DNA from 2 places in the Alteromonas sp. ABH4_452 genome. Region 1 is predicted to be linked to the other one. Evidence: riboswitches for the same ligand, from Rfam matches in the RefSeq annotation. Region 1 holds a riboswitch; the other holds the start of a gene.
What was found. Region 1 has a riboswitch for thiamine pyrophosphate ahead of thiC (phosphomethylpyrimidine synthase ThiC). Riboswitches for the same ligand answer to the same signal wherever they lie in the genome.
Positions count from the first base shown of each region.

Region 2: another riboswitch for thiamine pyrophosphate. It lies ahead of ACYX4N_RS15835 (TonB-dependent receptor); the one in region 1 lies ahead of thiC (phosphomethylpyrimidine synthase ThiC).

Region 1 covers NZ_CM149973.1:207,339-219,505, forward strand. Annotated here, with positions in the region: gene ACYX4N_RS00870 (GGDEF domain-containing protein) at 1-172, opposite strand, end outside; gene hemC (hydroxymethylbilane synthase) at 370-1,308, shown strand; gene ACYX4N_RS00880 (uroporphyrinogen-III synthase) at 1,386-2,117, shown strand; gene ACYX4N_RS00885 (uroporphyrinogen-III C-methyltransferase) at 2,118-3,290, shown strand; gene ACYX4N_RS00890 (heme biosynthesis HemY N-terminal domain-containing protein) at 3,287-4,462, shown strand; TPP riboswitch at 4,574-4,685, shown strand; gene thiC (phosphomethylpyrimidine synthase ThiC) at 4,959-6,869, shown strand; gene thiE (thiamine phosphate synthase) at 6,866-8,488, shown strand; gene ACYX4N_RS00905 (HesA/MoeB/ThiF family protein) at 8,541-9,323, shown strand; gene thiS (sulfur carrier protein ThiS) at 9,310-9,519, shown strand; gene ACYX4N_RS00915 (thiazole synthase) at 9,521-10,291, shown strand; gene thiH (2-iminoacetate synthase ThiH) at 10,288-11,421, shown strand; gene ACYX4N_RS00925 (threonine/serine exporter family protein) at 11,633-12,167, shown strand, end outside.
Region 2 covers NZ_CM149973.1:3,685,558-3,697,724, forward strand. Annotated here, with positions in the region: gene pnuC (nicotinamide riboside transporter PnuC) at 1-454, opposite strand, end outside; gene ACYX4N_RS15830 (hypothetical protein) at 454-717, opposite strand; gene ACYX4N_RS15835 (TonB-dependent receptor) at 732-2,822, opposite strand; TPP riboswitch at 2,878-2,981, opposite strand; gene ACYX4N_RS15840 (acyl-CoA thioesterase) at 3,111-3,536, opposite strand; gene ACYX4N_RS15845 (GNAT family N-acetyltransferase) at 3,596-5,872, shown strand; gene ACYX4N_RS15850 (tetratricopeptide repeat protein) at 6,026-7,291, opposite strand; gene ACYX4N_RS15855 (energy transducer TonB) at 7,294-7,905, opposite strand; gene ACYX4N_RS15860 (ExbD/TolR family protein) at 7,907-8,305, opposite strand; gene ACYX4N_RS15865 (MotA/TolQ/ExbB proton channel family protein) at 8,317-8,841, opposite strand; gene ACYX4N_RS15870 (MotA/TolQ/ExbB proton channel family protein) at 8,843-10,201, opposite strand; gene ACYX4N_RS15875 (DUF3450 domain-containing protein) at 10,208-10,969, opposite strand; gene ACYX4N_RS15880 (class I SAM-dependent methyltransferase) at 11,292-12,167, opposite strand, start outside.

The sequences.
Region 1 (12,167 bases):
CTAATACACTAACCAACAATGGGTTATTGGTACCAAAATTAAGCCACGCCATAAATGCGATTATGGTGCCACCAACATAGGAAATAAAATACAACGTCAGTTTGCGTCTTTTTACTTCAGCTTCGTCTTGCTGTGCGTTTCTTAGTAATTGTCCAATTGGCGTGTTGTCCATCTAACAACTCTACTCCCCGTATTTATAAGCAGACACTTTGTCCAACTACAGCATAGACGTATATTTGCACAAAAACCAAATAGAAAACTGCACCTAATTTCAAACATTAACCTAGAAAATGCGTATACTACGAAGTATCTCGTATAGCGTTGTGTTACAGCGTTTAAGTTTCTTTTTTTACAGAGTTTGGAATAGCCATGAGTCACCTCAACACTACCCGCACCGTTCGAATTGCTACTAGAAAAAGCGCGCTAGCGCTTTGGCAAGCAGAGTATGTGAAGGCAAAATTAATGGAGCATTATCCATCAATGACCGTTGAGCTTGTGCCTATGAGTACCCAGGGCGATAAAATTTTAGACACGCCATTGGCGAAAATCGGTGGTAAAGGATTGTTCATCAAAGAACTTGAAATAGCTATGCTGGAAGGCCGTGCTGATATCGCGGTTCACTCAATGAAAGACGTTCCAGTAGAGTTTCCTGACGGTTTTGGTTTGCATGCTATTTGTGAACGCGAAAATCCGTTTGACGCTTTTGTTTCTAACAATCACGATAGCCTAGATGCGTTACCACATGGCGCAGTAGTGGGCACATCTAGTCTTCGTAGACAGTGCCAAATTCGCAAATATCGTCCGGATCTCGTCATTAAAGACCTGCGCGGTAACGTCAACACCCGCCTAGCCAAGCTCGACGCTGGTGAGTACGACGCTATTATCTTGGCTTCCGCTGGTCTTATTCGCCTTGAAATGGAATCTCGTATTCGCATGGCATTACCTGCCGACATTTCGCTGCCGGCTGTAGGCCAAGGCGCTGTAGGAATTGAATGCCGTAATGACGACGAAGAGCTAATTAACTTGCTACAAGCGTTAAATCATAACGATACCAACACCCGTGTTACCGCAGAGCGCGCCATGAATGAGAGATTGGAAGGCGGCTGCCAAGTACCTATTGGTAGTTTTGCTACCCTAGACGGCGACGTACTAACCTTAACGGGTATGGTTGGGAAACCAGATGGCTCTGAGCTGCTGTTTGCATCGGCTACCGCGTCATGCGAAAAAGCCGCAGACATAGGTATTGAAGTGGCGGAAGCGCTTTTAGAGCAAGGTGCTGGGGAAATTCTTAAAGCACTTTATAACTAAGTTATATTTAGTAGAAGCGCGCATTTCTGCGCACATAGGAATGCGCAGCAGACTTAAAAGGATGAGAGTTAAATAAAATGCTTCTGTTCACGCGCCCACTGCCAAAATTAAAAGCGAGTGCTTCGGCTTTCGAACAAGCGGGCATTAATGCGGTCGGGATCGCCACTTCTGACATTATTAACATCTCTTCTGAACAAAAAGCCGCGGCAGAGTATTTAGCCCTAAATACAGTAAACGCAATTATTGTTACCAGCGTATACGCTGTGAATAGTGTTATTTCGGGGCTGCGTGACACAGCCCCCCCACTCCCTTTGATTATTGCCGTTGGCGATGCCACTGCGCGCAAACTGCAGGCTGGCCTTGAAACGTTTTCTTCGGCGAATGTTGTTACTCCAAAGGTCCATACATCCGAAGGTATACTGGCAATGCATCAGCTTAATGAGGCAAACTGTAAGCATGTCGTTATTATTAAAGGTGAAGGTGGACGAGAAGCCATAGCAAAAGGATTAGACGAAAAAGGTATTTTAGTAAATAGCTTTTGCGTTTATAAAAGGGAGCAACTTACACGCCCAGTTTACACAAAACGTTGGAAAATGGGCGAAGTTAGCGGCATTATCGCTACAAGCGAAGCAATGGCACTGCAACTGATAGAACAATTTGGGAACGCTTTGTTAGCCTTTAAATGGCTAACAGTGAGTGACCGAGTCGCCCAAACCCTTAACAGCAAAGGCGTTAAAGAGGTAGCGGTTTGTCAGCGAGCCACCGATCAGGCACTCATCGCCTGGGTAAAGGATAACTGGGAGTATTGAATGGCCAACAATAATGAAAATAGCCCACAAAAAGAGGAACTCGTAAAAGTGGAAGCTGAAAAAGAAGTAATTGAGTCTTCTGCCACGCAGAGTGAATCGACTGAATCTGGCACTAAGAAAAAGAAATCATCAGGCAATGGCCTGCTATGGTTCGTTGTAATCATTTTGTTCTTAGCCGTAATAGGCATGGCTGGCGCAGGCTACTGGTATTACATGCAGCAGCAGTCTGCTAGCGCAGATTCTACCAACGCACAGCAAAGCAACACGGCAAAGTTAAACAATATCGAACGCGAGCGTAGCGACATTTTAGCGACGCTAGAAGACGTGTCGCGAACGAATAAAGCCTTACAAGATACGGTAGATGAACTTAAGTCTGAGAACGAGAAACTTAGCTTACAGGCCGAGTCTACCCTTCAACAGCTTAATAATATGGAAGGTCGCCGCCCTGCCGACTGGCTAATTGCAGAAGCTGACTATTTAGTTCGTATGGCGGGCAGAAAGCTTTGGCTGGAAAACGATGTTCGAACAGCAATTTTGTTGTTGGTTAATGCAGATAAGCGTTTAAAGTCTTTGGCCGACCCGTCGGTGCTACCCGTTCGCGCTAGCCTAGCTGAAGATATTCAAACGCTGCAGCAACTAAACCCGGTGTCGCAAAGCTCAGTAGCACTTGCCCTTACTGGCATGATTGCGCAAATCGATAAGCTGCCATTGGATACTTTCGAAAAACCTGAAGATGCTAACGCAGAAGACACCACCTTGTCTGAGTCGGCTGACGACTGGCAGGACAACCTTGCAAAGGTGTGGCGTTCGTTGGTAAATGATTTTCTTACCGTTAAAACTATTGAAGGCCCGGTTGAGCCAGTACTTTCATTAGAAGCGCAGTTCTTGGCAAAAGAGCAGCTTCGTCTGCAGCTTATGCACGCACAAACCGCCGCACTTCAAGGCGATGCTGGCCTTTACAGCCAATCACTTCAATATGCACAAACGCTGCTTACAGAAAAATACGATACTGAAAAAAGCCAAGTAACCGGCTTTGTGGATGCACTTCAAAACCTAATGGCTACCGATGTATCGCGTCCAATTCCAACAGAGCTGGCATCACAGAAACCGCTAGAGCGTTTATTGGATAGCCGTGTTAAGCAGGTGTTCGGACAAGGAGCAAGCGCACTATGAAATGGTTAGCTATTGCCCTTGCGGTATTAGCCGCATTCGTTGTTGCGCTTATTGTTGGACCAATGATACTTGGTGACAAAGGTTATGTGCTTATTTCTCTTGGCAGCACAGCCATTGAGATGACCGTGATCAGCTTTTGTATTTTGGTCATTGGCGCCGTTATAGCCTGGTACGTGTTATCCCGTTTTGTTTTGTGGGCGTTAAGCTTAATTACAGGCTCACATAAATGGTTCGGCACCTTAGGTGAACGTAAGCGCAAGCGCGCGTTTTACGATGGCTTGCACGCCATGGCCGCAGGTGATTTTGATTCGGCACAAAAAGCGTTAGGCAAAACCACCAATGGTGATTTTGAAGGCGTAAACTATTTAGCCTCAGCGCAAATTGCCTTTGCCAACGACGACCTAGCCAAAGCTCGTTACTTTCTGGTTCAAGCCACCGACTTTCCGAAAGCGAAAGTAGCTGCAACGGTAATGCATGCACGCATTGATGTAGCTGAAGAAAAGTTTGAGGCTGCACTCGAAAAGCTTAACGAACTAGACGAGCAAGATCGTGACAACAAGCAGGTTGTGCAGTTAAAAGCGCAAATTCTTGCCAAGCTAGGTAAGTGGCAGGTGCTTCAAGAGAATTTATCGGGCTGGCGTAAAGCCTTGCCTAAAGCTGACTACACCGCGTGGAGCCAGCGTATTGCTAAAGGTAAGTTTGCAGAAATTGCCAGTAAGCAAGGTGCCGTTGAGCTTAAATCGTATTGGGACACACTGCCTCGTAAATTACGTCACGACGACGCTTATCGCGCCGCTTACATTCAACAGCTTCTTGACCAAGGTATGCATGCCGACGCTCAAAATTTGTTAGTTGAATGGCAAAAACGTGGCCCGAATGGCGCCCTATTCCCGCTGTTCACGCATCTTAATATTCCTGATGCATCTCCATCATTACGTTTACTTGAAAGCTGGATAAAGCAAGACGAAGAAAACGTTGAGCTTTATTCCACGCTAGGTCAAGTGGCATTCAACTCGGGCGATGACGTGTTAGCTGAAAAAGCCTTGCTTAAAGCCACAAAAATGCATTCGCGCAAAGAGGACTTATTGCTGCTATCTGCCATTAGTGAACGCAAGCATGACACAGCCACTGCACTTCAGCTTTACAAGGAAGGACAGCAACTAGCTAGCTAAATGAATATTCGTTTAGCTTTCTGGTAGTACTTGTATTTCAACTAAAGTTGAAGATATAGTAAAAAGGAATTCTCAATTCGGGTTGTTTCAACCACAACCCTAATTGACTTAAACAACTTGTCGGAGTGCTTCACTGGTAACCCAGTAAGCTGAGACCGCGAAAGCGGGATCCGTAGAACCTGATCAGGCTAGTACCTGCGAAGGGAACAAGAAAATACAATGTGTGCAATGTAAAACTGTGGTTTGGCGTTGTGAAGCGAAATTATTTTGCTGTTGATGTACAGGCACACCCATTACGGTGTTTCTAGCTACTCAAGGTAAACTGCTAAAGTTTATCACCAAGTGAATATCAACGGTGTAAAGGGCTGAAATCACCAGTACCTTCACCAACAATCTCGCTAAAGTAACGGGCTTATCCCCTTCTACACTTACACACTGTATTCTCCTTCACTCCTGACAAGCATTTTTAGAACCTAAGTTTACAAGGTAAAATGCTATGTCGAACAGACGCGAACAACGCCAACAAGCTCAGCAATTCATAAATGAACTAGCGGGCGAAGCTTACCCTAATTCAACGCGCCACTACGAGTGTGGCAGCCGCGACGATATTCGCGTGGCCATGCGCCTTATTCACCAGCACGACAGCTTAGTCGGTGGCACCGAAGAAAACCCCACTTTAGAGCCAAACCCGCCAATTCCGGTTTACGACACCTCTGGCCCTTATGGCGACCCGCAAGAAAACATAGATGTACACAAAGGTTTAGCACCGCTTCGACAAAAGTGGATTGAAGAACGCAGTGATACGTTCGAGCTAGAAGGCGTATCATCAAGCTTTGCAAAAGAACGTGAAAACGACATTTTTACTGAAGATTTCCGCTTTATTCGCAGCCGCAAACCTCTAAAAGCAAAAGCAGGAAAAAACGTCACTCAGCTTCACTACGCAAGACAGGGCATTATTACCCCTGAAATGGAATACATTGCCATTCGTGAAAACATGGGCCGTCAAGCTATTAAAGATGCGGAGCTAACGCAGCAGCACAAAGGCGAGCACTTTGGCGCGAATTTGCCCGATACCATCACGCCTGAATTTGTTCGCCAGGAAGTTGCCGCTGGTCGTGCCATCATTCCCTGTAACATCAATCATCCCGAATTAGAGCCAATGATTATTGGCCGTAACTTTTTGGTGAAAATTAACGCCAACATTGGGAATTCGGCAGTAACTTCATCTATTGAGGAAGAGGTAGAAAAGCTGGTGTGGTCAACGCGCTGGGGCGCCGATACCATCATGGACTTATCTACCGGCAGAAATATTCACGAAACCCGCGAGTGGCTGCTGCGAAATAGCCCGGTACCTCTTGGCACCGTACCTATTTACCAAGCGCTGGAAAAAGTGAATGGCGTAGCCGAAGACTTAACCTGGGAGATGTTTAAAGACACCCTAATTGAGCAGGCCGAGCAAGGGGTAGACTACTTCACTATTCACGCTGGCGTATTGCTAGAGTACGTGCACCTTACCGCAAAGCGGGTTACTGGAATTGTATCTCGCGGCGGTTCAATCATGGCGAAGTGGTGCTTAAGCCACCACCAGCAAAGCTTTTTGTACGAACACTTTCACGATATTTGCGAAATTTGCGCGAAATACGATGTCGCGCTATCGCTAGGTGACGGTTTGCGCCCCGGCAGCGTGGCCGATGCCAACGACGATGCGCAGTTCTCTGAGTTACGTACCCTCGGTGAGCTGACTAAAATTGCATGGGAATACGATGTGCAGGTAATGATTGAAGGCCCAGGGCATGTACCAATGCACATGATTAAAGAGAATATGGAAGAGCAGCTTAAGCACTGTCACGAAGCGCCGTTTTATACTCTTGGCCCGCTTACCACAGACATTGCACCTGGCTACGATCACTTCACCTCAGGTATTGGCGCTGCCATGATTGGTTGGTACGGCTGCGCGATGCTTTGCTACGTAACGCCTAAAGAGCATTTGGGTTTACCTAACAAAGAAGACGTTAAGCAAGGGCTTATTACCTACAAAATAGCGGCCCATGCTGCCGATTTAGCCAAAGGACACCCCGGCGCACAAATTCGTGACAATGCTATGTCGAAAGCGCGCTTTGAATTCAGATGGGAAGACCAGTTTAACTTAGCACTTGACCCTCACACTGCCCGTGCCTATCACGATGAAACCTTGCCGCAGGCTTCTGGCAAAGTTGCGCATTTCTGCTCTATGTGCGGCCCAAAATTCTGCAGCATGAAAATTTCTCAGGAAGTACGTGATGTCGCTAAACAAGCAGAAGCCCAAGAGTTCGAGAAAGAAAAAGGCATGAAAGACATGGCTGATGCGTTTAATCAATCGGGCGCTCAGCTTTATCACACTGCAGATAGCAAGGTAGAGTTGCCATGACAAACAGCCACCTAACCACACCCATACTAGAGCCACCTAGCGCAAGGCTGCCGGTGGTATGGTGTATAGGCGGCGTTGATTCAAGCGGTGGCGCGGGTATAACCCGCGACGCCATCACGCTTGCCGATTTAAGCGTTCATGCCTGTGTGCTCACCACACAACTTACTATGCAATCAAACCAGCATCTGCTTAGTACAGAAAGCATGAGTGCATCTGCGTTAAACCAGCAGTGGCAAGTGCTTTACGAAGATACGCCGCCACGCGCTATTAAAATTGGCGCTATCGCAAACGATGAGCAAGCACTTTTACTTTGCGCACGTATTCAGTCGTTAATAAAGCCTCGCCCGTTTGTGATATGGGACCCTGTGCAGGCTTCTTCATCTGGCGGTATGTTAAGCGACTTAAGCGAAAGCGTTGTTGACGAGTTGCTGAACACGGTTGATTTGCTTACCCCAAATATCGACGAGCTCGCTTGGCTGTCTAATTTGCCGGTAAACGACGATACCAGCCTAGCGTCAGCAATAAACCGGCTTATTGGAAAAGGGGCAAAGAGTGTTTACGTTAAAGGCGGCCACGCCGAGTGGCAAACTCAGGTATATGACACCTTTGTTTGTGCCTCGCACACCCTTAACTTTAGTCAGCCGATAATCAATAACGGTAAACTTCGGGGTACTGGCTGCATGTTAGCAAGTGCCATTGCAGCTTTTATTGTTAACGACTATTGCATTGAAGATGCGCTCACCCTAGCTAATGCTTATGTGTGTGAAGTAAGGCGAAAGACCCTTTGCGAGTCTGATACGGACAGCACTAAGGCGCATAATAATGGGGCTAATTTGCCCACGTACTTCCCGCGAACTAACGGTTTCCCCGCCCACGCCGTAAGTTTTCCAAAGGTAAATTTTCACCAAGGTAGCGCTGTTTTTTACAACAAAGATTTGTGCCTAGAGAATTTTTCGAACAGCGACCTCCCCTCAGAAAGTGTGCTAGGTAATGTAGCCCGTTTCCCTACACTCACTCATACGAACCTAGGCATATACCCCGTAGTAGACAGCGTTCAGTGGATAGCTCGGCTATGGCCAACGGGCGTAAAAATAATTCAACTGAGGGTAAAGGAAGGGTCAGAACAAGACATTCGCCAACAGATAAAAGATGCCATTGAGTTAGTGGAACACACCTACTGTCAGTTATTTATTAACGACTATTGGGAGCTAGCTATAGAGCTTGGGGCTTACGGTGTGCATTTGGGCCAAGAAGATCTTGATACTGCAGATTTAAACGCTATTCGAAGCGCCGGGCTAAGGCTGGGCATTTCAACTCATGGGTTCGCTGAGATTCAGCGGGTTCGCGCTTTAAACCCGTCTTACATTGCCCTTGGTCATATATTTCCAACCAATACCAAAGACATGCCCTCTAAACCCCAAGGTGTAGAGCGCTTGGCAAAATATGTGAAGCTGTGTGAAGGCATACCCACCGTCGCCATTGGCGGTATTAACTTATCGCGTATAAGTGACGTGGCTAAAACCGGCGTTGACGGTATTGCCGTGGTTAGTGCTATTACACATGCGGAGCATCCGCTTAAAGCCTATCAAGCATTGACTCAGGAGGCAGGTTTTGCTTAGTCAATCACCACCTCATGCCGCTAATGGTTCACTTAATAGCGCTAATGGCCCAATCAATAAAGCTAATGGCTTAAGCCCCCAACTTACGCACCAAGATATACAGCGTTACAGCAGGCAGCTCTTACTCGACTGTATCGACCACGACGGCCAGCTTAATTTAGCAAACGCACACGCCGTTGTTATTGGGCTGGGCGGACTAGGAAGCTTAACCGCCCGCTATCTAGCTGGCGCTGGTGTTGGCAATATCACATTGATAGATGGAGACACTGTCGATATCAGTAACTTGCAGCGCCAGGTTAGCTACAACGAAATGCACCTAGGCGAACTTAAAGCCAAATCTCTATATAACGAGCTTCGAAAAGTTAATTCTCACTTAAACATACAGTTTAAAAGCAAGTTTGTTGATAGTAATAACTTACCAACTTTAATTTCATCAGCCACCTGTGTGCTGGATTGCACCGACAATATTAGGGTAAGACGCCAGATTAATGCTGCGACCTACTGCGCCTCTATTCCGCTTTTTATCGCAGCCGCCAGCGGCCTTACCTGGCAAGCACTGAACTTGCCACAAAACTCTACTTCCTGTGGTTGTTACGAGTGCCTTGTGGACAAGGTTTCCGTACGTGAAGACTGCGTAAGTAAAGGCGTACTTGGCCCTGTTGTTGGTATGGCTGCTTGTCATCAGGCAACCCAGGCTTTGTTGTTTTTAGCAAAAGGATTCGATTCTGACATCAAGTGGGGCCACTACCTAACTGGGAATGCAGGCCTTGGTTCGCTTCAAAGCTTTGCGTTACCCCCCTCTTCTACTTGCGAGGTGTGCAATGACGCAAATTAAAGTGAACGTAAACAATCAACCTATGAACGTGATCTCGCCCATCTCACTTAGCGAGTTAATCGCCCTGAAACAACTGAATGACGACGGTACCGCCATTGCTAGAAATGCCGCCATAGTGAGTAAAAAAGAATGGTCGATCACTTACCTTAAAGACAACGACACCGTTGATATCTTCACCCTAGTTGCAGGAGGCTAGTATGCTAACGCTTGCAAACCACACCTTTTCATCACGTCTTTTAACCGGTACAGGAAAGTTCAGCAACGCCGCCACTATGAAAGACGCGGTGGCCGCTGCACAGAGTAACATTGTTACCCTGGCAATGAAGCGCATGTCGACTAATAGCAAGCAGGACGAAACGCTAACGGCCCTTCGAGAGTTAGGAGTTACCCTGCTGCCTAACACATCGGGGGCTAAAAATGCCCAAGAAGCGATATTTGCCGCAGAGCTTTCTTATGAAGCGCTAGGTAGCCCATGGATAAAGTTGGAAATTCACCCCGACCAGCGCTACCTGCTGCCCGACCCAATCGAAACTCTTCAGGCCGCCGAAGCTTTGGTAAAAAAAGGGTTTAACGTACTGCCTTACTGCGGGGCAGATCCCGTTTTGTGTAAACGCCTAGAAGAAGTAGGCTGCGCTGCTGTTATGCCGTTAGGCGCCCCCATTGGTAGCAACCAAGGCTTACAAACTAAGCCTTTCTTACAAATTATTGTTGAACAAGCCTCTATTCCGGTCATTGTAGATGCAGGTATTGGCAAGCCCAGTGAAGCCATGGCGGCTATGGAAATGGGCGTAGACGCGGTGTTGGTGAATACGGCTATTGCCACTGCCCAAAACCCTGTTGCCATGGCAGAGGCCTTTGCAAGCGCTGTAGAAACAGGGCGAAAAGCGTTTGAAGCAGGACTAGGGACTACAAGCAATTTTGCACAGGCCTCTAGCCCACTAACTGCCTTTTTGGAGCCAGCGGTATGAAGGTAGCACAGGCGCTAATGCAGCAAGACTTATCTCATCTAGCTATGTCAATTAACAGTAAAACCGCGAGTGACGTAGAGCGCGCATTAGGTAAAGAATCACTCTCACTCGATGACTTTATGGCGCTGATCTCACCTGCCGGCTCACATTATCTGGAAGCTATGGCAAGTCGCGCGCAGGCACTCACCCGCCACCGGTTTGGCAATACCATGCAGCTATTCGTGCCTTTGTATCTGTCGAACCTGTGTGCCAATGAATGTACCTATTGCGGCTTTACCATGAGCAACAAGATAAAGCGTAAAACCCTATCTATAAGTGAAGTGCTTACCGAGATTGAAGCTATTAAAGATATGGGCTTTTCTCAGGTGTTGCTGGTAACTGGCGAACACGAAACCAAAGTAGGCATGAAGTATTTTGAGCAAACCCTTAGCGCCATTCGCGACAAGGTAAGCTACCTTATGATGGAGGTGCAGCCGCTAAAAAGGGAGCAATACGAAACACTGAAACACCAAGGGTTAGATGCTGTTTTGGTATATCAAGAAACCTATTCGCCCCTGCAATACGCCAGCTATCATACCCGAGGTAAGAAACAGGACTTTTTATGGAGACTGGAAGCCAGCGACCGTATTGGGAAAGCGGGGATCGATAAAATAGGAATAGGTGCGTTACTTGGTTTAGGTGACTGGAGAGTTGATAGTGCCATGACCGCCCTTCACGGCAAATTAATACAGCAGCACTATTGGCAAAGTCGTGTATCTATTGCTTTTCCGCGCCTTAGAAGCTGTGAAGGTAATAGCAGTGGCGGAAACGCTCTTACCAATAACAAACTACCTAACGAAAGAGATCTGCTGCAGCTAATTTGCGCCCACCGCTTGTTCAACCCGCAAGCGGAATTATCCCTATCTACCCGCGAGTCGGCTGTGTTTAGAGACGGCGTAATGCCGCTTGGGATAACATCAATGAGTGCTGCATCTCAAACTCAACCGGGTGGCTATAGCGAGCCTTCACGGGCTTTAAATCAGTTTGATATTGATGACAGCCGCTCGGTGCCAGAAGTGGTAAATGCAATTGCTAGGAAAGGCCTAGAGCCTGTTTGGAAGGATTGGATGCCATTTGAAGCACGAGCATAAATGTTTCCGTTGAGGCGGCAGTTAAACACTGCTTTATCAAGCATTAAAAGATTAGTTTTTTTAAGGCAAAACAAATAAAAAATTTGTTTTGCTTTCATGTAAAACCCTCCGTAGAATCCGCCCAAATTTTAGCCAGACGCTATTTTTAAGCGTCTGGCTTTTTCGTCTTATTTATCCCATATTACATTTATCAGAAGTTAAGGAATTGGCGTTGGATACTTTTGAATTTATTCAAATTCGAAAATTTATTGTGAAGCTTGGAAAAATGCTTCACAAATACGGTACGCCTGCATTTCGGCTAGAGGCCTACCTTGGCGACGTGGCTGAGTATTTAGGCGTACATGCCTCTTTTATCTCTACTCCAACCTCGCTTACTTTTGTTATCTGGAGCGACCGTCACGAAGACGAATACAACCACTCGGCGCGATTACAGCCAGGCGATTTAGATATGAACGCGCTGTCGCTAACCGACGAATTAGCCAGCGAGCTACTATCGGGAAACCTTTCGCTAGCTGAAGCCGATAAGCGCCTAAATGAAATAGATGCGATGGGCAGCCCCTACGGTAAATTATCTACCGGTACGGCATTTGCCATGGCCACCGGTGCATTCGCTATGCTAATGGGTGCAAGCTGGAGCGAAATAGGTTGGTCTGCTGCGCTGGGAATTGTGGCCTATTTGTGGACGTTATGGGCAGAGCGCTCGAAGCGCGTAAACCTAATGCTAGAGCCTGTTACCGCATTTGTAG
Region 2 (12,167 bases), 1.0 Mb from region 1:
TTTGCAGTATCTTATGGGCCACCATAAATGTGGTAACCACACTCAATAAATTGATACTCGCATCTAATAGTAGGTACTCACTATTGAACTGTGAGCTTGCCACTTCAGACAGAGCCCAAGCGAGCAGTAACATACTCGGCACAATGAGCAAATGAACCCACAGCGGCAAATGAAGTACTGGCTTTACCTCGCCATCTTCCGCCCCTTTAGACCACTGATAATAACCGTATCCCGCCATTACCATGTAAAAGAAATTAAGCGCAGACTGAAATGGCAACGTCACCTGCCAAAATAACCAGGTGTAAATTGCGGTACTTACAAAGGCGCACAGCCAACACCAGCTGTTCTGTTTAGCAGCTAACAACACATAGGCAATGGCGAGGACAACCGCTACCCACTCTAACAGTGAAGTAGCGGCAATTTGAGAAGTGAACTCAGAAAAGAAGTTAGTCATTAAGATGACTTTCTTGCTTGCATAGCATCGAAGTTTAAAAACTTAGCAACGAAAATAGCCTGCCCTACTTCTTCATGGGTCCTTTGCATTTCTTCACCAAGCACTTTCATAACCACAGCGTAATCCCCCGCAACCTGGGTACTAGTAGAACATGTTGTCACCGTGATATCGCTATAGCTATTTAACCTATCAATGAAGTCTTGAATAGGTGGTATATATTCGTTTACCAAAGGGTACAACGACAGTTCAACCATAACTTGCATGTCTTTTTCCTTTTTTAAAACGCGTATTTAACAGTGATACCAAACTGGCGGCCGTTACCTATTTGGTAATATGGTTCATTAAACGCATACTCATCGCGAGGGTCATTGCTGAAACCACCAAATCCACGGGTGTAGTATTCGCGATCAAAAGCATTTTGAACCCACAGTGAGGTCTGCCAATCACCGTGTAACACTACAATTTCAGAATTAACCAATGTTGTGCTTGGCGCGGTTACATCATGGCCGTCAGAAAAACGGTATTCGCTTTTATAGTCTATATCTAAGCGCCATAGCATGGTGTCTGTAAGTGTGTACTCACTGTAAATGTTTGCGGTCCACTTTGGTGACTGAGCCTGTCTTTGCTCAGATACTTTAGTACCGTCTGCTAGTGTATACCCTTCAAATGTAGCGCTTAGGTAACCAACGCTTGCATCTAACTGCCATGCATCGCTAGCAAACCAACTCAGTTCTAGCTCGGCCCCTTTGTTTGTACCCAAATCAGCATTATCGATAATGTCTACAAAACCTGCCGTGCCGTCATTGCGAGTGATAACGTCAAAATCACTTACCTGCGTATCTGTTCTATCCATGTAGAAAATTGCAGCGCGAGCAACAAGAGCAGGCGTAAGCAGCGGGCCTTTTACACCCACTTCATAGTTCCAGTTATATTCTTCATCAAAGAAACGTTGATTATCGTTTACTCGGCTGTCGGGATTAAAGCCTGCGCCTTTAAAACCCCGTGAAATGCTGCCGTAGTAGAAGTGGTCGCCTTGCGTATACTGAAGCGCTACCTTTCCGCCAACCATGGTGGTGTCAAACGCGCGTGTAAGTTGGTTGTTATCGGCATAATCAAAGTCATAGTTTTCTACTCTGACCCCAGCTACAAGCACTAAATTCTCGTTCAAACGGCTTTCAGTCTGAGCATAGATAGCGGTAGTTGTTGGTGTATACTCACTGGCAAAGTCACTATCAAGGTATGTGTACTGACGCAGTAACTTTTCTTCTGTGTTTTTATAAAATACGCCTAACGTCCAGTCTGTCATACCGTCGAAAAGCGCAGCACTGTCAGACGACACAAAACGCACCTCACCGGTTTGGGTTTCGACATCTCGGTAGTACGCATCAAAAGACGTATAACCCCACGGGTGGAAGCCATCGAATGTCCAATCTTCATCGTATCCATACGCGATGTTATGAGACGCATGAGTGGCAATAAGGATGAAGTCGCCCGCGGCTGTACTAGTAGTTGAGCGTGCGCTTACTGCATGCGTTTGGTGTTCGTCAAAACCTGGCTCGTCAGACAGTGTTTTGTTATCGTTATCGAGCGAAAATGCATCGTAGCCGTTGTCAATATCATACCAGCGGTAGGTAAGTGCAAGCGTGGTTCGTTCGTCTACGCTGCCTTCAACGGCAAAGCGCAATGCGGTCTCATCGATATTGTTAGTGTCGCTTCTATCTAGAAAGGTGTTTTCTACAAAGCCATCGCTACGGTTATGCACTAGCGCTACACGATATCCCCAATCGGAATTGATATCGTCGCCCGTTGCCCCTTCAATACGATAACTTTCTTTGTTACCAATACGGGCTTCTACGTAGTCTGGTGCGTCGCTACCTACATTATTACTAGAAAGCTTAACCGCACCAGCGAGTGCGCCTGTGCCGTAAAGCGTAGCCTGAGGTCCGCGATAGACTTCTAGTTGCTTGGTATCAAAAATGATACCTGCTGCAGCTAGGCCTGAAAAATCAAACTCATCGACAATAAAGCTTACGGAAGGGTTGATTGGTTCAGCGAACTGGCTACGCTCACCAATACCTCGAATTTGCACAAAGCGACCACGAGAAGCACCCGCTGCAAAATTAACGTTTGGAATACTGTTTAACACACTGTCGATGTGACTTGGCTGCCTGCTGCGAAGACGCTCTTGATCTAAAATCGTCGCGCTAGCACTTAGCTGGTCAAGTGTAGTTTGTCGAAAGTCACCAGATACGACGACTCGTTCAATATCAGAAAGCGTGTTTTTTGACGAGTTGTTTGCTGCAGATTCTTGCGCAAAGGCAGCAACAGAACTTGCTAGCAATGATAGTGTGAAAAGTGTTTTATACATGGGATCTCTTGTTCTTATTTAAGAAAAAAGATCCGGGTCTAACGGCAGGTGATAAGGCTATGCTGTGAACCATCCCTACGCCGGTATTATCCGGATCAGGTGTAAGGGTTCCCACGTGTGTGGATCTCAGACCGTAAACGGACACCCCTTGGTATAGTGTTGGGCTGCGCAAATTGCAACCTCAACGTATGCGACGGAGTCTACCAGTTAGATACACGCCGTCAAGCAGATAAGACATTAAGCTAAGATCATAATTTTTATATGATATAAGGCTTTCAAAGCCCAAGGCTATTCAGCGTTAATATTCATATTGAGTCGACGTACTTCATCGTCTGTCTGTGCTTTTAAGCCTTCTAACGTTTTGCCGTGTGCCGTCGGTTGGCGAGTATCTGGGTCAACCTTTACGAATACAATGTCATCTGCAAAGCAGATAGTTTTCTTAGTGGCCTTGTTGCGCACTAGACAACTTACGGTAATAGATGACCGGCCTACGGCTTTGGTTTCCAGACCAAACTCTACAATATCACCTTGCATCGCTGGTGATTCAAAACTAATTTCGCCAATATGCTTAGTCACTAAACAATTGGTCTCTAACTGACAGATTGCCCAAATGGCAGCCTCTTCGTCTATCCATTCTAACGCGCGGCCACCGAACAAAGAATTGGCGTAATTAAGATCATTTGGCATAACTAAACGCCGAGAAAGAAAGCGCATTCGAATTCCTCACAATAAATCGCTACTATAGCGTTAGATTATACCGAAAAAACTGATTCATGGCGCTAAATCAATTACGCGAATGGCTTCTTGCCCCCTATAGTAAAAAAAGCTGCGACAATGGCTGCGAAAACAGCTCACTCTTATCAGACGTAACTTACCCACTTCACCGAAGAATGCTGGTAATTTCTGGTCATGATACGTTCTGTGAAGCCGCACTATCCATTATTCAAACTTTAGCTGATGACACTTCCACTTTGAGCGTAGCGACCTTTACTAGTGCAGAGCTAAAAGGAAAGAGACGGAAAAAAGTGCTTGGCAGCGAGTACGATATTGCGACATTGGATTGTAGGGACTCTTTTAAGCCTGGTGATGCAATGGCAGTGGTAGGCATAGTAAAACACCACGGGTGTTTAATACTTATCTGTCCTGAGTTGGAACAGTGGAGCAGCAATGCTTCAGTTTCTTTTCTTTCAGAAGGCTTTACACTCGCCCATAGCCGATACCTGGCACGCTTTATTGACTGCCTGCATGCCGAAACTGGAATAGCAATACTTACTGAATCCACAGCTAGACTACCGGATTTAGCAACCTATCGAGTAGAGAAGCTTTCCTTAGATAATGCCTATAGAGGTTCGCTATTTCGTTCCAAAGAACAAGAAAGCGCATACGGCCGTTTGTACCAGTCTTACTCGTTAAATAAGTTGAACGCCTTGATCACTGCTCCGAGGGGGAGAGGTAAATCTTCTTTGTTAGGTATATTTATTGACAGCCTAGTGAGGAAGGGTAAAAACGTGTTACTTACCAGCGAGCAGCGTGAAAACGTTGCTAACGTAATGTCTCATCTTCACCACTTTGATGACAGCAAGAAAACAGGCAGTCAGTTTCATCATACCGACTCTGTGAATCAAGAACACCGAGCGGTCGAAAACGGAAGAAGGTCCTTAGGCTCTGTAAAATGGGTACCGCCTGACAGCGAACTGCTATACAACAAAAACCATACAGCGTATGACCTTGTTGTAGTCGATGAGGCCGCCTCAATGCCCCTTCCAGCCATAAACCGTATCATAGCAACAAACCCTCAGTGGATTTTGAGCACCACGCTGCAAGGCTATGAGGGTTCAGGAAACGGGTTTATTCATAAACTCGTTCCTAACTTGCCTAACGACAGCATTCATTTAACCCTGTCGACCCCCCTGCGATGGTTTGAGAACGACCCTGTTGAAGCATTCTTTGACAGCGCATGTTTATTTGAGGGCAGCTATGCCGACGATAACATCACAGGTATTGAGTCAGAAGACAGCCTTGAATTAATAGAGAGATGCAAATTCTGTATAAGTTCTTTTGAAAACTTAAACGAAAGCACGCTTCAGCAAGTCATGACTCTGCTTGCACTGGCGCACTACCAAACCACGCCAGACGATTTTATGCGTTTACTGGATAGTCCTGACGTAATGGTTGCCACACTGAAGTTGGGCACTCTTGTGTTAGCAGCCGCAATTATAAATATTGAAGGTGGGATTAGATTAACCCATGTATCAACTGGTATTGCTGCGGGACAGCGCCGTCCTAAAGGCCATTTAGCCGCGCAAAGGCTTACCCTGCTTTCTAGTACTCCTAAAGCTGCCACGTATAATTATTGGAGAATTAACCGTATTGCTGTACATCCGAAACTTCAGGGGAGAGGCTTGGGTAGTTATGTAGTTAATAAAGTCGTTAACGCAGCCCGTGAACAGTCCATAGATGCAACTTGCACGTCCTACGGGACAACATTGAAGCTAGATAACTTTTGGACTCAAAATGGTTTTGACATAGTTGATTATGGCCGAAAACCTAACAAGGCCAGTGGTGAGACGAGCGCGTTAGCTGTGCTGCCCCTTTCCCCTAAAACAACTGAACTTGTAGCTAACCTTATGTCATTAAAAGCAAGCTTTGACGCCACCAATGTGCATGAACTTTCCAAAACCGTGATCGAAATCTATATAGCAAAGCTGAGTCATTTTATTCAGGGTACAAGAACGTTAGAAGATGTTTGGCCAATTTTGCATAAGTTGTCGAAAGAAGCGCAATCTGACGCTCAGTTTAAAGCGCAAAGTAATGCCCGAGATAGCCGCAATATGCCTAGAATAACTGGGGATACGCAGGAAAAGTTAGACCTACTGATAGAGGTGGTAAATGCAAAAAGCTACCTAACAACCCTATTCAGCAATTCGTTCATAGATATAAAGCGAATCGAGGGTGTTTTAATAAATAATGGCATTAACGTAAATGGGTTGAAAGAAGCTACCTCATTAATAAGAACTGAGTTGCGCCCTGCTTTTGACCAGTTACAGTAAAAACACTAAGCCTAACTATTAGTTTTTACAGGCGTGTTTTTTACTATCCTATAGCCTTTTACCTTAACTCTCGTCTTACTTATCTTTTAAACACTACAAATTACTAGGCAAAAAAAAAGCCTCCCGAGGGAGGCTTTTGGCTAAATCCGAATATTAGATATTAATACCGCGGTTTTTAGCTTTTTCCTTGATGTAAGGTTCCCACGCTGCCGCGTTACGGCGTAGCGAGCGATCTTTCTTAGCTTCTTGTACATGCTTGTATGCAGATCTAAAGTTGCCCGCGTAGAAATTCGCTTCCATAAGTGTGAAGTGAATCTTCTCAGGGTTTTCAGCGCCACGCTCTAGAGCATTCTCTAGTGCTTTGATAGCGCCTTTATAGTCTTCTGCTACAAGTAAAAGCGTACCTTGTTTACGATAATGCTCAGGGTCTGAACTCTTAGCCGCAGCTTGTGCATACAAGTTTGCCGCTGTTTTAAAGTTTTTAGCCTGGTGATATGCATTAGCAATGTTTGCAATCATATCAGCATCGTTCTTCAACAAGCCTTCTTTCATGTGCTTTTCAAGAAGCTTAGCAGCCTTATAAGGCATACCGTTACTTTGATAAAGCTGAGCAAGCGTTTTGATTTCTGAATCTTTTTCTAGATAACCCTGCATGTATGCAAGTTCTAGCGTTGAAAGACCCTTTTTGTAGTCTTCAACCAAGATATAGAAAAAGCCAAGACGCGACCACCAAGTCTTTTCCTGAGGGAAAGTACTAACAAGATCTTCCGCTACAGAAACCGTTTCAGGGTACATCTTACGCTCGTAGTAAGAAGTTAGCTTAAGAACATAAGGGTTCTTGTTTGGCTCTTCATACAAAGCAATTGCCTTGTCTGCTGGCTCAATCATTTTAGCTAACTGCTTAGACTCAAAGTAAGCTTGCGCTAGACGAGTGTACACATCAGCATCTTCCTTACAGGTAAATTCCATCCACTTGTTATACCATTTGATGGCATCAGTGTACTTCTCTTCCTGCATGCTCAAATCACCTATCAATTTAAGTGTTTGAGAGTGCTCTGTGTCGTTAAGTACTTTTGGCTCAACAGAGTCGACCAAATAGTTTAACGCCTTAACGCCCTGACCTTCTTGTGAAGCCAATAAGTTACCGATGAAACGTTTAACGTAAGCTTTATCAAAATCGTCTGAAGGGTCGATTTCATAAAGTACATTTAACGCTTCGGTAAGCTGGTCTTCATTATAGAATTCAAAAGCTTTTTGAACTTTCTTACCGGTACGCTCACCTACTAGCGTTGTTTTGCCCTTTTCATATCCAGGGCAAACAACAGGTGCCGACTGCGCTAGAGCAGCGGGTGCTGAAAGCACCGCACCTGCGCCTAGCACTAAAGCAACGGCTGACATTTTGAATGTACGTTTCATCATGATCATTGCTCCAGTTTAAAGTCTAGCTGTACGAACATGCCTGTCTGTCTAACTGGCTTGCCATCAACGATCTTAGGCTTGTATTTCCACTTACGTAGAGCACGACGTGCTTCACGGTCGAATACGCGCTTAGGTTCAGCTTCGATAACTTCGATATCTTCAACACCACCAACTTCGTTGATCGTGAAAGACAGTCTTACCCAACCTTCACGGCCATCACGGGCTGCATCAGGTGGATATTTCGGGTCGATACGAACGATAGGTGTAGCTTCACCGTCACGTTGCATTGCACCAACACCACCGATGTTTACACCAACACCACCTGTGTCGATAGCTGGAATAGCTAAGCTAAAGCCATCTGCATCAGGTTCCGCTGTTTCCGGCTCTACTTGCTCCATTTTAGGAGGCTGTGGAGGCGGAGGCGGTGGTGGTGGTGGAACACGAGTACGCGTTTGCGTCTGGTCGTCTGGTTCCTGCATTACAATATCGATAACCGGTGCAGGCGGAACTTCGTCTGCTGGTCTAGATGAGTTTTCAATCAACTTAGCCATTAGAACGAAAAGGGCAAATGCAACACCAGCACCTAAAAGTATAGATACAATTATACGTAACATCTTATCCCCTTGCCGCTACCGAGACTCGGTTAACGCCAGCGGCTTTAACCTGATCCATAATCTCAACTACTAAACCATGCTTTGCTTTAACGTCAGCTTGAATGATTACGTAGTCAGTTGGCTGCTCGGTAAGCAGTCTTTCAATATTCGCTCTTACGCTGTCCGGCGCTACTTCACGCTTATCTAGCCATACATTTCCGTCTTCAGTTACGGCGATGAAAATGTTTGCATTTTTGTGAAGAATCGCCTGGCTCGCATCTGGCTTGTTGACTTCGATCCCTGCTTCTTTAACGAAAACAGTGGTAACGATAAAGAAGATCAGCATGATAAACACGATATCCAACATGGGCGTCATGTCGATCTGTGCATCTTCTTCCTCGGTTCTGACTTTTCGAGCCATAATCTCTCTCTCTAATGATGTGGCAGGCTATCAACTAGCCCTTCTCTTGCCAGCTTCACTTTCGCTTCAAGACGCGAACTGATGAACAGTCCAGATAGCGCGGCTACCATTCCCGCCATTGTCGGGATAGTCGCCATAGAGATACCAGCCGCCATTAGACGTGCGTTGCTGGTGCCCTGTGTTGCCATTGTCTCGAAAACACTGATCATACCGGTTACTGTTCCAAGTAGACCGATTAGTGGACACATTGCAATAATGGTTCTGATAATCAGCATTCTAGCGTTTAGATCGTCTGACGCTTGAGAAATCCACGCGTCACGGATTCTATGCGCATACCATGATGTGGTATCTGCTCGGGCATCCCAATTCGCGATGATGTTTTTCTTCACCTTTGGGAAGACCGAGGTTAAATACCAGTAACGCTCAATCATTAAAACCCACATGAGAAAGAGCGCGGCAGCAACGAAGTAAAGTACGTCACCGCCGGTAGCGATAAAGTCCCTGACCGATTCGAATAATCCAATCAGGTAATTCATATTACGCTTTCTCCGACTCTGAGTGAGCAGCTACGATACCCGCAGTTTGCTCATCAAGAATGTGGATGATTGACTTGCTACGAGAAGCTACGATGCTGTGAGTAAGGATTAGAGGCAGAGCCGCGATAATACCTTGAGCAGTAGTTACAAGAGCCATTGAGATACTTCCTGCCATCATACGTGGGTCACCAGTACCGAATAGTGTGATAGTTTGGAACGTCTCGATCATACCTAGTACTGTACCTAGTAGACCTAGTAGAGGAGCAATCGCTGCGAAAATCTTGATTACGTTGATGCCGCTTTCAATTTTAGGAAGCTCGCGAAGAATCGCTTCATCAAGTTTAAGTTCAAGGTTTTCTGCATCAGCAGTTTTGTTCTCTTGGTAAACTTTAAGAATACGACCTAGAGGGTTACCTTCAGATGGGCTGTTCACGTTTTTAAGCTGTGAACGCATTTTACCACCAGTGATGGTAAGCGTGATCATCTTATAAAGACCAATTAGTAGACCAACAGCTAGCATTAGCGTAATTGTGTAACCTACTGGACCACCCGCGTGATAACGCTCAGACATTGTCGCTTTTTGCTTCAATAGACCAAGGATACCGCCTTGAGAAGGGTCAGCGTAGAAAGGTGTGAAACCTGAAGTCGCGTCGATTAGATCTTCAGCAGACGCTACGAAGTGACCGTCTGGTTGACGACCTAGAGGCTGAACAACTTCAGACTCGGCGTCGTATGCTAAGTAACCATCTTCACCAACAAGGTTGAAAGTACCGATACGAACAACTTCTTGCTGTGAAGAACCGCCGTCTAGGTTAACTACTTCAGTAGTAAACTTAACAACTTCACCACCTTCAGTCATTTCTTTTTGAAGTGCGAACCATAGGTCTTCTAGTTCTTTAATGTTAGGAAGACCTTTAGAGTCTTCTGACATTTCCGCTAGGAACTGGCTGCGGCCAGGGAACTGTGCACTAACGATTGATGTAGAGATACGACCGTAAGCTTCAGAAGATGCTTGACGTACCACACCAAACATTTCGCCAAGTGTACCAGTAGCTTGGTCAAGCTCAGCGGCTTTTTCGTTTAGTGCTACTTCGTTGTCTGAGAATTGCTTCTGTAGACGATCGCCACGGTCTTGCTCAGCTTTAAGGTTTGCTTGAGCTTTGCGTAGAAGCGCTTGCTTATCAGCACGTGCTGATTGGAACTCAGCTTCACGCTTTTTGTCTAGACGAGCTTCAGAAACACGGTTCTGTTGAACCTGGTCTAAAAGATCTTTCAGGCTCTTTGCTTCCTGAGCTTGCGCTCCGGTTGCCGCAACTGCAACTGTCGCAGCGGCTAAAAGAGATTTGAATACTGGTTTCATTAACAATTACTCCGCTGCGCTAATTGGTAGTTTAACAAGAGCCGCAGGAATGGTGCCGTTAGCCATTTTTACTGCGTCAATAGTTGAAGAAAGGTACTCATCACCTAGCTTCTCCCAAGTGCGGCTTTCATTGTTCCAAACCCATGCGTGCGTTTGGTCAAGAGAAAGAGCTAGTAAAGCTGTACGACCTAGGTTAAAGAAGTCAACAGTTACTTCAGTACCCGCATCATCGATAGTACCTTGGTAAGAATTGATCTTAGTGCCGTACTCAACTTCTACTAGGTAAGCTTCTAGTACCTGACGGAACTGCTCAGAAACAGTAACGTTAGAGTTAGCCATTAGGTCACGAAGACGCTCAACGCGCTGCAGACGCTCTTCCAAACGAATTGGACGGTCTAGCTTGATGAACTGCTCTAAGCTGTCAATCATACGGAACATAAGAGGAACGATGCCCTGCTTAGTTTGTTCGATGCTGTCGATTTGACGCTGTAGAGAGTCGATTCCACGCTGCTGGTCTGCAACAAGGCTAGCGATGTAATCGTTGTAGATTTTAAGGTTTTCTGTCTCATCTACTGTTTGACGATACTCAACAAGTAGTTCTTGAGACTGTTCAAACAACGTGTTGATTTTTTCTTGAGATTTCGCTGCAGCCGCGTGGATTTTCGCTTCTTCTTTATGAAGATCTTCAAGCGTATCTGCAGAGACTGCACTACCTGTTAGTGCGAAAGCACCCATAACAGTAGAAGCAATAAGAGTTCTCTTGCTCATTTTGGACATAGTTCCCAACCAAATTTCTTATTTGAATCCTCGCCGATAAGGAAAATATTCGGGCAAGGGGCGTATAAAACTTTCACAATTTTGTTTCAGGAATGTAGCTCTGACATTAATAGTCAGTACTACGAACGTGTTATATTCACATGGATTGCTCGGTAGAGTCAAGCTAGCAAAGTACTTGCAGCCGAGAAGTGGAGATTAATTGTTCACTCAGCGTCCAATTAATCACCTTTTATGCAATCTGTTTGTTAATAAATTAACCTGAAGGACATAATGCACATTAACATGCACAGCTAGCGGTTAAAAATACAACAAGTTACTGCCTTTTTATAGCACTAATAACTGTGCCTATTAAACCTCTTTTATCGGATATGTCTGAAACACTTATATCAACAAAATCGTTACACATTAATTTACTTTTGAGTAACGTAATTTCTTCGGAATCGCTCGCAGCGTCGATTAAATCCGATAGTCTTACACCATGAGATGCTAACTCTTTATCGTACTCGACAAAAATCTTCTTTTTTTGTGCAATTGAAACTTTCGGATTTAAAACCGTCTTCAAAAGCTTCGGGAAATTTGTATCGTACAATGCTTGTTTATATTCACTGACGAGTTTTCCCACTTTTTCATTTAACTCCAACCGAATAGCTTCTTTATTCTGACTTGGCTTAGAAGATTCGTTTAACGCAGCCACTAATCGCTTTAGTGCCTCTAAAGGGCTACCCTTTTCTTGAAGTGTTTGTATAACTTTAAGAATTTGAAAATTTGGCTCAACAATAGCACTTTCTTTTCGGTGAACCACTACTCTTAATTTCCCACCCGGCCGTAATACCCGACTTACCTCATTTAATGTAAGATCCAAATTGCTGTATTCGATACCAAATTGGGAAACGACAGCTGTCACTTCATTATCTGAAAATGGGAGTGACTCAATATTCTGTTCTTGCAGGAAGGTGATATTAGGGTGTTTAAGACTATCGCCTATTTTTAAGGTTGCGTAATCAACACCGATATATTCGGGTTCGCGGAAATTACCCATATTTACGGCAAGATCGATAAGCGCGCCATTGCCTGTTGCAAGGTCTACGACTCTACCACCTTGAACGTTTGTCTCATCAAAAAACCTCAGCCATTGTTCAGCAAGCTCGCCTTCATAATTTTGACTTGTCGAATCGGCAAACGAGTTAAC